2 regions of the Pseudoclavibacter sp. RFBG4 genome follow, and region 1 is predicted to be linked to the other one. Evidence: riboswitches for the same ligand, from Rfam matches in the RefSeq annotation. Region 1 holds a riboswitch; the other holds the start of a gene.
The links. Region 1 has a riboswitch for FMN ahead of C5E10_RS02410 (ABC transporter permease). Riboswitches for the same ligand answer to the same signal wherever they lie in the genome.
Positions count from the first base shown of each region.

Region 1 (4,405 bases):
GAACTCATCCGCGACGAAGCCGTGTTCCACGGCGACTTCACCCTCACGAGCGGGAAGAAGGCGACGTACTACATCGACCTCCGCAAGCTGAGCCTCGACCACCGCGCTTCGCCGCTCATCGGCCGCGTGCTGCTCGAGGTCATCGAAGAGTTCGAGACCCTTACGGGCGCGCCGGTGGATGCAGTCGGCGGCCTCACGATGGGTGCAGACCCGCTCGCGAGCGCCGTCATGCACCAGGGGCTCGCGCAGGGCAAGATCGTCGACGCGTTCGTCGTGCGCAAGGAGCCGAAGGACCACGGCCGCGGCCGCCAGGTCGAAGGGCCGGACCTGGAAGGCAAGCGGGTCGTCGTGCTCGAGGACACGTCCACCACGGGCGGCTCGCCACTCAAGGCCATCGAAGCCCTCGAGAAGGTCGGCGCGAAGGTCGTCGGCGTCGCCGTCATCGTCGACCGCGCCACGGAAGCGCAGGGCGTCATCGAAGCCGCGGGCTACCCGTATCGCGCCGCGATCGGCCTCGAAGACCTGGGCCTCGCCTAGGCACTCCCCGTGGCACAGACCCCCACGCCTGAGGCGCGCGAGCAGCCTCAAGCGCGCGATCAGCAGGTGGAGCGCGCCGCGAAGCGTCGCAACCGCGGCGTCCTCGCAGCGCTGATCGGGGTCCTCCTCCTCGGTGGGGCCGCGCTCGGAGTCTGGCTCCAGCCGTTCGGCGACGGGCAGGTCCCGCCAGAGGAGACGGCCGGACCCGCGCTCACCGAGGTGCCGCTCGCGGGCGTCGACGCGTCGCTGCTCGAGCCGGGCCAGTGCATCCGCGACTACGTCTCGCCCTGGGAGCCCAGGTTCGATGTCGTCGAGTGCGACGCCGAGCACTCGGGGCAGCTGCTCGCCGAGGTCGAGGCAACGACGCTGTCTGCGGACGCCGAGTATCCGGGCGAGGAGGCGCTCAGGGACCGCGCCCAGATCACGTGCCAGGCGAGCGACGTCCTCGACACCGCCGCGGCTGCGGCCGTGCCAGGGCTGGTCATCGAGGCCAGCTACCCCCTGAACCAGGCCGACTGGGACGCGGGGCTGCGCGGCTACCGCTGCTTCGCCTCCACGCCGGGGGCAACCACCACCGGCTCGCTCGCGGCGAACCGGTAGCGTGCGACGGCTACGCTCATCGCATGACCTTCGTGAGTGAATCCATCGACATCGATGTGCCCGTCGACGTGCTCTTCAACCTCTACGCCGAGCCTGAGTCGCTCCCGAGCGTCCTCAGCATCGTGAAGCACGTCGAGGTGCTCGGCCCCGACCTCATCCGGTGGGACGTCGAGCTCGTCGGGCAGCGACGCTCGATCGACGCGAAGGTCGTCGTCAACGAGCCGGGCAAGCGCCTTCGCTGGGAATCGGTCGAGGGCCGTGCGTCCTTCGCCGCCGAGGTGCGCACCGAGGCGATCACCCCGGCCAGCACCCGCGTGACGGTGGATGCGGAGTTCGACGCCGGCGGCATCGCCGAGCGCCTCGGCCTCGCGAAGCCCATCGCAGCAGCCGCGATCGCCAACGAGCTCCGCAGCGCGAAGAAGACCGCGGAGGCGCAGGCCGCCCAGTAGGCGCCCGCCTCGCAGCCGTGTTCGCTCGTCGCGGAGCGTCACGATGTCGCACATCACGGGGGCGTGTCGTATTCTGACGACAGAGTCCACGTGCTCCGGGGTCGGTGTAATTCCGAGCCGGCGGTTATAGTCCGCGACCTGCTCCCGCAAGGGAGTGGCTGATCTGGTGAAATTCCGGAACCGACGGTGAAAGTCCGGAAGGGAGGCGCACGTGACGGCACGCCTCGGCGTACCGTCAGCTCGTGGAATCCGCCGACCAGTTCGGCGACCTCCACGCGCCTCGTCATCCCCGGAGCTTTCCACGAAAGCCGGGTAGATGAACACGATGTCAGCACGCTTCCTCGCACCGATCACGGTGGCGATCGGTGTGCTCGCCGTGTGGTGGCTCGTCACGGCGGCGGGGCTCATCTCGCCGCAGTTCCTCCCCGCTCCCGGCCAGCTCGCCGAGCGCTTCTGGCTCGACGTGACGAAGGGCCCGATGCTGGGCCACGCGTGGGTGACGCTCTCGGCGGCCCTGCTCGGCAGTCTCCTCGCGATCCTCGTGGCCGTGCCGCTCGGCTACCTCATCGCGCGCCTCCCGTGGGTCGATGTCGCGATCACCCCGTACGTCGCCGCGTCGCAGGCCGTCCCGGCCATCGCACTCGCGCCGCTGCTCGTGCTGTGGATCGGCTACGGCCTCGCCCCGACGGTCGTGCTCTGCGCGATCATGTCGTTCTTCCCGATGATCGTCACGACCGTGCTCGGCGTGCGGCAGCTCCCGCAGGACGTCATCGAGGCGGGGCGCATCGACGGCGCCAACTGGTACCAGCTGCTGTGGTGGGTCGAGGGGCCGCTCGCCCTGCCGAGCGTGCTCGCCGGCATCCGCGCCGGTGTGACGCTCTCCATCACGGGTGCCGTCGTCGGCGAATTCACGATGGGCGGCCGGGGGCTCGGCATGCTCCTCACCCTCAACCGCGACGCCAACGACATCCCCGGCATCTTCTCCACGCTGCTCATGCTCGTGCTCCTCGCGGTCGCCCTCTACATCCTCATGCGGCTGTTCCAGAACGCCGTGACCTGGAACGACGACGAACCCAAGTCGAGGCGGCGCGCCCGCGTGCTCGCCGACGAACCGCTCCCCGCCTGACCTCACACCCGCCTGACCTCGCACCCCACCTCTCTCGATCTGGAGACGCCCATGAACACTCGTCCAACCACCGCGGGCTTCCGCTCGCGGGCCGTGCGCTCCGTCATCGCGGCCGGCGCCGTGGCAGCCGTGGCCGTGCTCGCCGGATGCTCCCCCTCGGCCGACGGCAACGGCGCGGGGGCGCCCGCCGCGGCCGCGGGCGCGGGCGACGTGACCATCGGCCTCACCTACACCCCGAACATCCAGTTCGTGCCGTTCTACGTGGCCGAGGCGAAGGGCTACTTCGACGACAAGGGCGTCAACGTGGAGCTGCGCCACCACGGCGAGGGCGAGGACCTGTTCGGTGCGCTCGCGAACGGCACAGAGGACTTCGTGTACGCGGGCGGCGACGAGATCACGCAGGCGCGGGCAGCCGACATCCCCGTCACCTCGGTGGCGACGCTCTACAACACGTACCCGGCGACGCTCATCGTGCCGGAGGACTCCGACATCATGACGGCCGAGGATGCACGAGGCAAGACCATCGGCACGCCCGGCCCATACGGGCAGACGTACTTCGCGCTGCTGTCGCTGCTGCAGAGCAACGGGCTGACGGCGGATGACGTGAAGATCGAGTACATCGGCTACACGCAGCAGGCGGCGCTCACGACGGGCGCGGTCGATGGGGTCATGGGCTACATCAACAACGATGCCGTGCAGTTCGAGAAGGCGGGCTTCCCGGTGCGCACGATCGAGATCGCGCCGGCGGAGGCGCCGACCCTCGTCGGCCCGTCGCTGGGGGTCGCCGACTCGATCATCGAGGGAGACGATGCGACGATCACCCCCGTGCTCGAGGCCCTCGCACTGGCCACGCAGGACGTGATCGACAACCCGGAGGAGTCGATCGACATCGCCGCCGAGTACATCCCGACCCTCTACACGGACGAGGCGAAGAGCGACGCGCTCGCGACGCTCGAGGCGACCATCCCGTTCCTGTCCGCGCAGGAGGGGCAGCCGCTCTTCACGAACGACGCCGACGTGTGGGCCACGATGGCGACGTTCATGAGCGATCAGGACCTGCTCGAGAAGCCGCTGGACGGCGACGCGTTCACGAACGCGTACGTGCCGCAGAGCTAGCGTCCTCCCGGCTCCTCCCCGTCGCGCGCGGCCATCCGCTTCTGGATGGCCGACGTGACGGGGCCCGTGAGGAGCAGCAGCAGCCAGGTGTAGCGCGCAGGGTCCGGGCCGAGGAGGAACGCGACCGGGATCGACAGGGCGAACACGGCCGGCACGACGAACGTGAACGCCGACCGGCGGCGCGCCGCCCGCGACGGCTCCGTGAGCCCGCGGTGCACGGCCACGACCCAGATGACGTGCTGCGCGAGCGACGCGCAGATGATGTTGACGGCGTAGAGCACGACGGGCAGGGGCTGCGCGTCGAGGGTCGCCTCGCTCATCGACGCGGTGCTGAACGGCAGCAGCACGATGAAGAACATCGCCACGATGTTCGTGTTGAGCAGTGCGCCATCGAGCGCCGACACGTCGCCCATGAGGCGGTGGTTGACCTTCCAGAAGTTCGCGATGACGAAGAAGCTGATCGCGAAGGCGAGGAGCTGGTCGAGCACGCCGGAGCCGGCGAGCGCATCCCAGCTCGCCCAATGGTCTGCCGTTGGCGGCACGATGTCGACGACAAGCAGGGTGATGGCGACCGCGT
Region 1 covers NZ_PSYC01000008.1:51,482-55,886, forward strand. Annotated here, with positions in the region: gene pyrE (orotate phosphoribosyltransferase) at 1-537, shown strand, start outside; gene C5E10_RS02400 (septum formation family protein) at 547-1,137, shown strand; gene C5E10_RS02405 (SRPBCC family protein) at 1,161-1,586, shown strand; FMN riboswitch at 1,674-1,800, shown strand; gene C5E10_RS02410 (ABC transporter permease) at 1,912-2,712, shown strand; gene C5E10_RS02415 (ABC transporter substrate-binding protein) at 2,764-3,828, shown strand; gene C5E10_RS02420 (TMEM175 family protein) at 3,825-4,405, opposite strand, start outside.

Region 2 (4,405 bases), on a different contig from region 1:
CTGACGTCCTCTCCGATGAGCGCCCACTCCGTATCGCGTTTGTCGTGCTCCACACCTCCCCGCTCGACGAGCCGGGCACCAAGGATGCAGGTGGCATGAACGTCGTCGTGCTCGCCCAGGCCGAGGCGCTCGCCGCCCGCGGTCACCAGGTCGAGCTCATCACGCGACGCAGCGACCCAGTCTCGGCGCCCACCGTGCAGCTCGGCGAGAACCTGCGCCTCCACAACCTCGACGCCGGGCCGGCCCGCCTCATCGCGAAGGGTGAGCACGAGCACGTCATCCGCGAATTCCAGGATGCGCTCGCCACGCTCCTCGGAGAACTGCCCGTCGATGTGCTGCACGCCCAGCACTGGTTCTCGGGCGTCGCCGCCCTGCCCGTCGCCCGCGAGCTCGGGATCCCGATCGCGCAGAGCTTCCACTCCATCGCCGCGGACAGCTCCACGCCGCTCGCTGACGGGGAACGGGCTGAATCGCCTGGACGGCTCGCTGGCGAGGCGATGCTCGCGAAGTCCGTCGACGCGATCGTCGTCGTCAGCAGGGCCGAACGCGACACCGTCTTCTCGAGGCTCGGCGGCGACCCCGCGATCACGCACATCGTGCCGCCTGGCGTCGACGCCGACCTCTTCTTCCCCGCCTGGGATGCGCGGGCCGAGCCGTCCGCGCACGAGCAGCGACCCAGGCGTGCCCTGTCTGCGGGGCGCCTGCATCCGCTCAAGGGATTCGACCTGGCCCTCGACGCGATCGCCGAGGTCGACGCCGACGTCCGCCCCGACTACGTGCTCGTGGGCGCCGCACCGCCGGATGCCGACGGCCGCGAATACGAGGCTCGCCTGCATGACGCCGTCGAGCAGCACGGGCTCGCCGACCATGTGCAGTACATCGGCTCGCTCAGCCGGCACGCGCTCGCAGCCCAGCTGCGCCTCGTGGACCTCGTGCTGATCCCCTCCCACTCCGAGACGTACGGTCTCGTCGCGCTCGAAGCCGCGGCATCCGGCGTGCCCGTCGTCGCCTCCGCAGCCGGCGGACTCCGCGAGGCCGTCGTCGACGGCGTCACCGGCGTCCTGCTCGAGACGCGCGACCCCGCCGACTGGGCGGCCGCCATCGCCGGCATCCTCCGGCAGCCCGAGGTCGCCGAGCGCATGAGCCGCGCCGCACGCGAGCACGCGCTCACCCACTCGTGGGACCTCAGCGCGGAAGGCCTCCTCTCGGTGTTCCGCGACCTCGTCGCACAGGCCCGGCTGGGTTCCGCGCGTGCCTGAGGCCGGCCACAGCCTGCTCGACTCGGTGCGCCACGCGCTGGTCGTGCACGCTCATCCCGACGACGAGGTGCTTGCCGGCGGCGCCCTGCTCCGCGAGCTCCACGAACGCGGCGCGCGGGTCACGCTCGTGACGTGCACGCGCGGCGAGCTCGGCGAGATCGTCGACGGCGTGCTGCCAGACGCCACCTCCGTCGGGGAGCTCGCGGCCGTGCGGGAGCGGGAGCTGCGCGGCTCGCTCGACGCCCTCGGCATCGACGAGCACCGCTGGCTGGGCACCGCCCCCGCACGCGCCGAGGGCCTCGCACCCCGCGACTACCGTGATTCGGGGATGCGCTGGCTGCGGCCGGGCCTTGCGGGCCCCGCCGACGAGACCGACCTGCGGTCGCTGAGCGTCGCCCCGCTCGAGGAGGTCACCGCTGATCTGGCCGCCGCGATCGCCCACGACGGGCCGGACCTCGTCATCAGCTACGACGCGACCGGCGGGTACGGGCATCCCGACCATGTTCGGGCGCGGGAAGCTAGCCTCGCCGCATCGCGGGCGGCCGGGGTGCGCTTCGCGGAGCTCGTCGAGCAGAGCGAGCGTGCCCTCGCGGCCGAGATCGGCGACCTCGAGTGGTTCGACCTCGAGCAGCACCGGGCCGCGGTCGTCGCCGCCCTCCGCAGCCACCGCACCCAGCTCACGGTCGTCGACGACGGCACGTCGCTCGTGCACTCGGGTGGGCAGCGGCAGGACGTGCACCTCGCGATCGGTCTGCGCGAAGTGGTGGCGTAGCGCGGCCGTGCCCGCGGGCACCCACCTGGGGCGAGCTGCCCCACGACGTCACACGCCAAGCTTGCGGGCTTATGCTCGCCGTGCAACATGCTCCGGGGTCGGTGAAAGTCCGAACCGGCGGTGAGAGTCCGCGACCCGCTCGTCCGCGAGCGGTTGACCTGGTGGAATTCCGGGACCGACGGTTAAAGTCCGGATGGTAGGTGCATGGGAGGCGCTCGTTTCGGCGAGGGCCTCCGAGGCGTCGGCTGCCGGACTCTCCGGCTGCGCCGGCACCGGGACATGGCCCCGTGGTACGCGAAACGCGGAGGTCCGGCCATGCCGATCCAAGAACCCACACGCGTCGACACCGTCGACGCCGCCATGCAACTGGCGCTCTCCCTGGCGGCCCGAGGGCCAGCCAGAGATCCGAACCCACAGGTCGGGTGCGTCCTGCTCGCGCCGCCCTCCGGTGCTGGCGGCCCGCGCCGCATCCTGGGGAGCGGCCACCACCGCGGAGCGGGCACCCCGCACGCGGAGGCCGCCGCGCTCGACGCCGCGCGCGCATCCGGGGCGGATGTGCGGGGTGCGACCGCCGTCGTGACCCTCGAGCCCTGCGCACACAGCGGCAGGACGCCGTCGTGCGCCGACGCCCTCCTGCACGCAGGTGTCGCGGAGGTCGTCTACGCGGTCGCGGACCCGAACCCGATCGCATCCGGGGGAGCGGCGCGCCTTCGCGCGCACGGGGTGAGCGTGTCGACGGGCACCCGACAGGTCGAAGCCGAGTCGCTCCTACGGGTCTGGCTCGTCAATGTCACCGAGCGGCGGCCGTTCGTGACGCTCAAGCTCGCATCCACGCTCGATGGGAGGGTCGCCGCCGCCGACGGGTCGAGCCAGTGGATCACCTCCGAGGCCGCCAGGGCGCACGCGCACGGTCGGCGGGCCGAGGCCTGCGCGATCCTCGTCGGCACCGGAACGCAGCACGCCGACGACCCATCGCTGTCGGTGCGGGGAGTCGCCGCGACCGACGCGTCGCAGCCCCTGCGCGTCGTGATGGGGCTGCGCGAGGTCGACGAGGACGCCGCCGTGCGTGCGGACCCGGAGCTGTTCGTGCACCTCAGGACCCACGACCCGGTCGACGCCCTCGAGCGCCTGCAGGCGAGGGGCGTCCGCCACGTCATCGTCGAAGGCGGCCCGACCATCGCGGCGGCCTTCCTCCGCGCCGGACTCGTCGACGAGATTGACGCCTACGTCGCGCCCATCCTGCTGGGCGACGGGGCGAGCTCCGTCGCGTCGCTCGACGTCGGGAGCCTCCGGGACGCGAACAGGTGGACCACCGACTCCGTGCATCCGCTGGGCGTCGACACGCTCATCCGGCTCGTCCGAGGTGCCGAATCACCCGCCGCGCACGTCCACGGCGCTGCACGAGTGGGAGTCGCGGCATGAACGCTGAACTGCTCCGGGCCCTCGAGGCGCTGCGCGCGGGACGCCCCGTGCTCGTCGCCGACGCCTCCTCACGCGAGAACGAGGTCGACGCGATCCTCGCGGCGAACACCGCCACCCCCGAGTGGATGGGCTGGATCATCCGCCACTCGTCCGGGCTCCTCTGCGCGCCCCTCCCGGCGGCGCTCGCCGACCGGCTCAGCCTGCCGATCATGGTGGAACGCAGCGAGGACGTGCGCGGCACCGCCTACACGGTCACGGTCGACGCGGCCGAGGGCGTGACGACGGGCATCTCGGCAACCGACCGGGCAAGGACCGTCCGTGCCCTCGCCGCAGCGGATGCGCGCGCGAGCGATCTCATCCGCCCGGGCCACGTGCTGCCCCTGCGCGCCGTGGATGGCGGCGTGCTGGAGCGCCCGGGGCACACCGAGGCTGCCGTCGACCTCGTGCGCCTCGCTGGCACCGGCGAAGTGGGCGTCATCGCCGAGCTCGTGCGGGACGACGGCGAGATGCTGTCGTTCGGCGAGGCACTCGAGCTCGCGGCAGCCACCGACCTGGTGCTGCTGCACGTCGACGACCTCGTGCGCCACCGCAGGGAGCATCCAGGCTTCCCCGCACCGCGCACGCAGGAAGAACCGCAGGACCACAGCCAGCAGCGCGCCGCCGAGGCGCACGTGAGAGGAGCACGACGATGAGCGGACACGGAGCACCGACAGTGCAGGCAGACGGGCGCGGCATGCGCGTCGTCGTCGTCGCGGCCGAGTGGCACGAGACGGCGATGGACGCGCTGCTCGACGGCGCCCACCGCGCACTCGCCGCTGCCGGCGTCACCGACGTCCAGGTCGTGCGGGTTCCCGGCTCGTTCGAGCTACCCGTCGCGGCGAGCCGCATCGCCGTGAGCAGGCCGGACGCGATCGTCGCGCTCGGCGTGGTCATCCGTGGCGGCACCCCGCAC
Region 2 covers NZ_PSYC01000044.1:19,175-23,579, reverse strand. Annotated here, with positions in the region: gene C5E10_RS16385 (glycosyltransferase) at 1-1,259, shown strand, start outside; gene C5E10_RS16380 (PIG-L deacetylase family protein) at 1,252-2,031, shown strand; FMN riboswitch at 2,116-2,240, shown strand; gene ribD (bifunctional diaminohydroxyphosphoribosylaminopyrimidine deaminase/5-amino-6-(5-phosphoribosylamino)uracil reductase RibD) at 2,347-3,453, shown strand; gene ribB (3,4-dihydroxy-2-butanone-4-phosphate synthase) at 3,450-4,145, shown strand; gene ribH (6,7-dimethyl-8-ribityllumazine synthase) at 4,142-4,405, shown strand, end outside.
Region 2: another riboswitch for FMN. It lies ahead of ribD (bifunctional diaminohydroxyphosphoribosylaminopyrimidine deaminase/5-amino-6-(5-phosphoribosylamino)uracil reductase RibD); the one in region 1 lies ahead of C5E10_RS02410 (ABC transporter permease).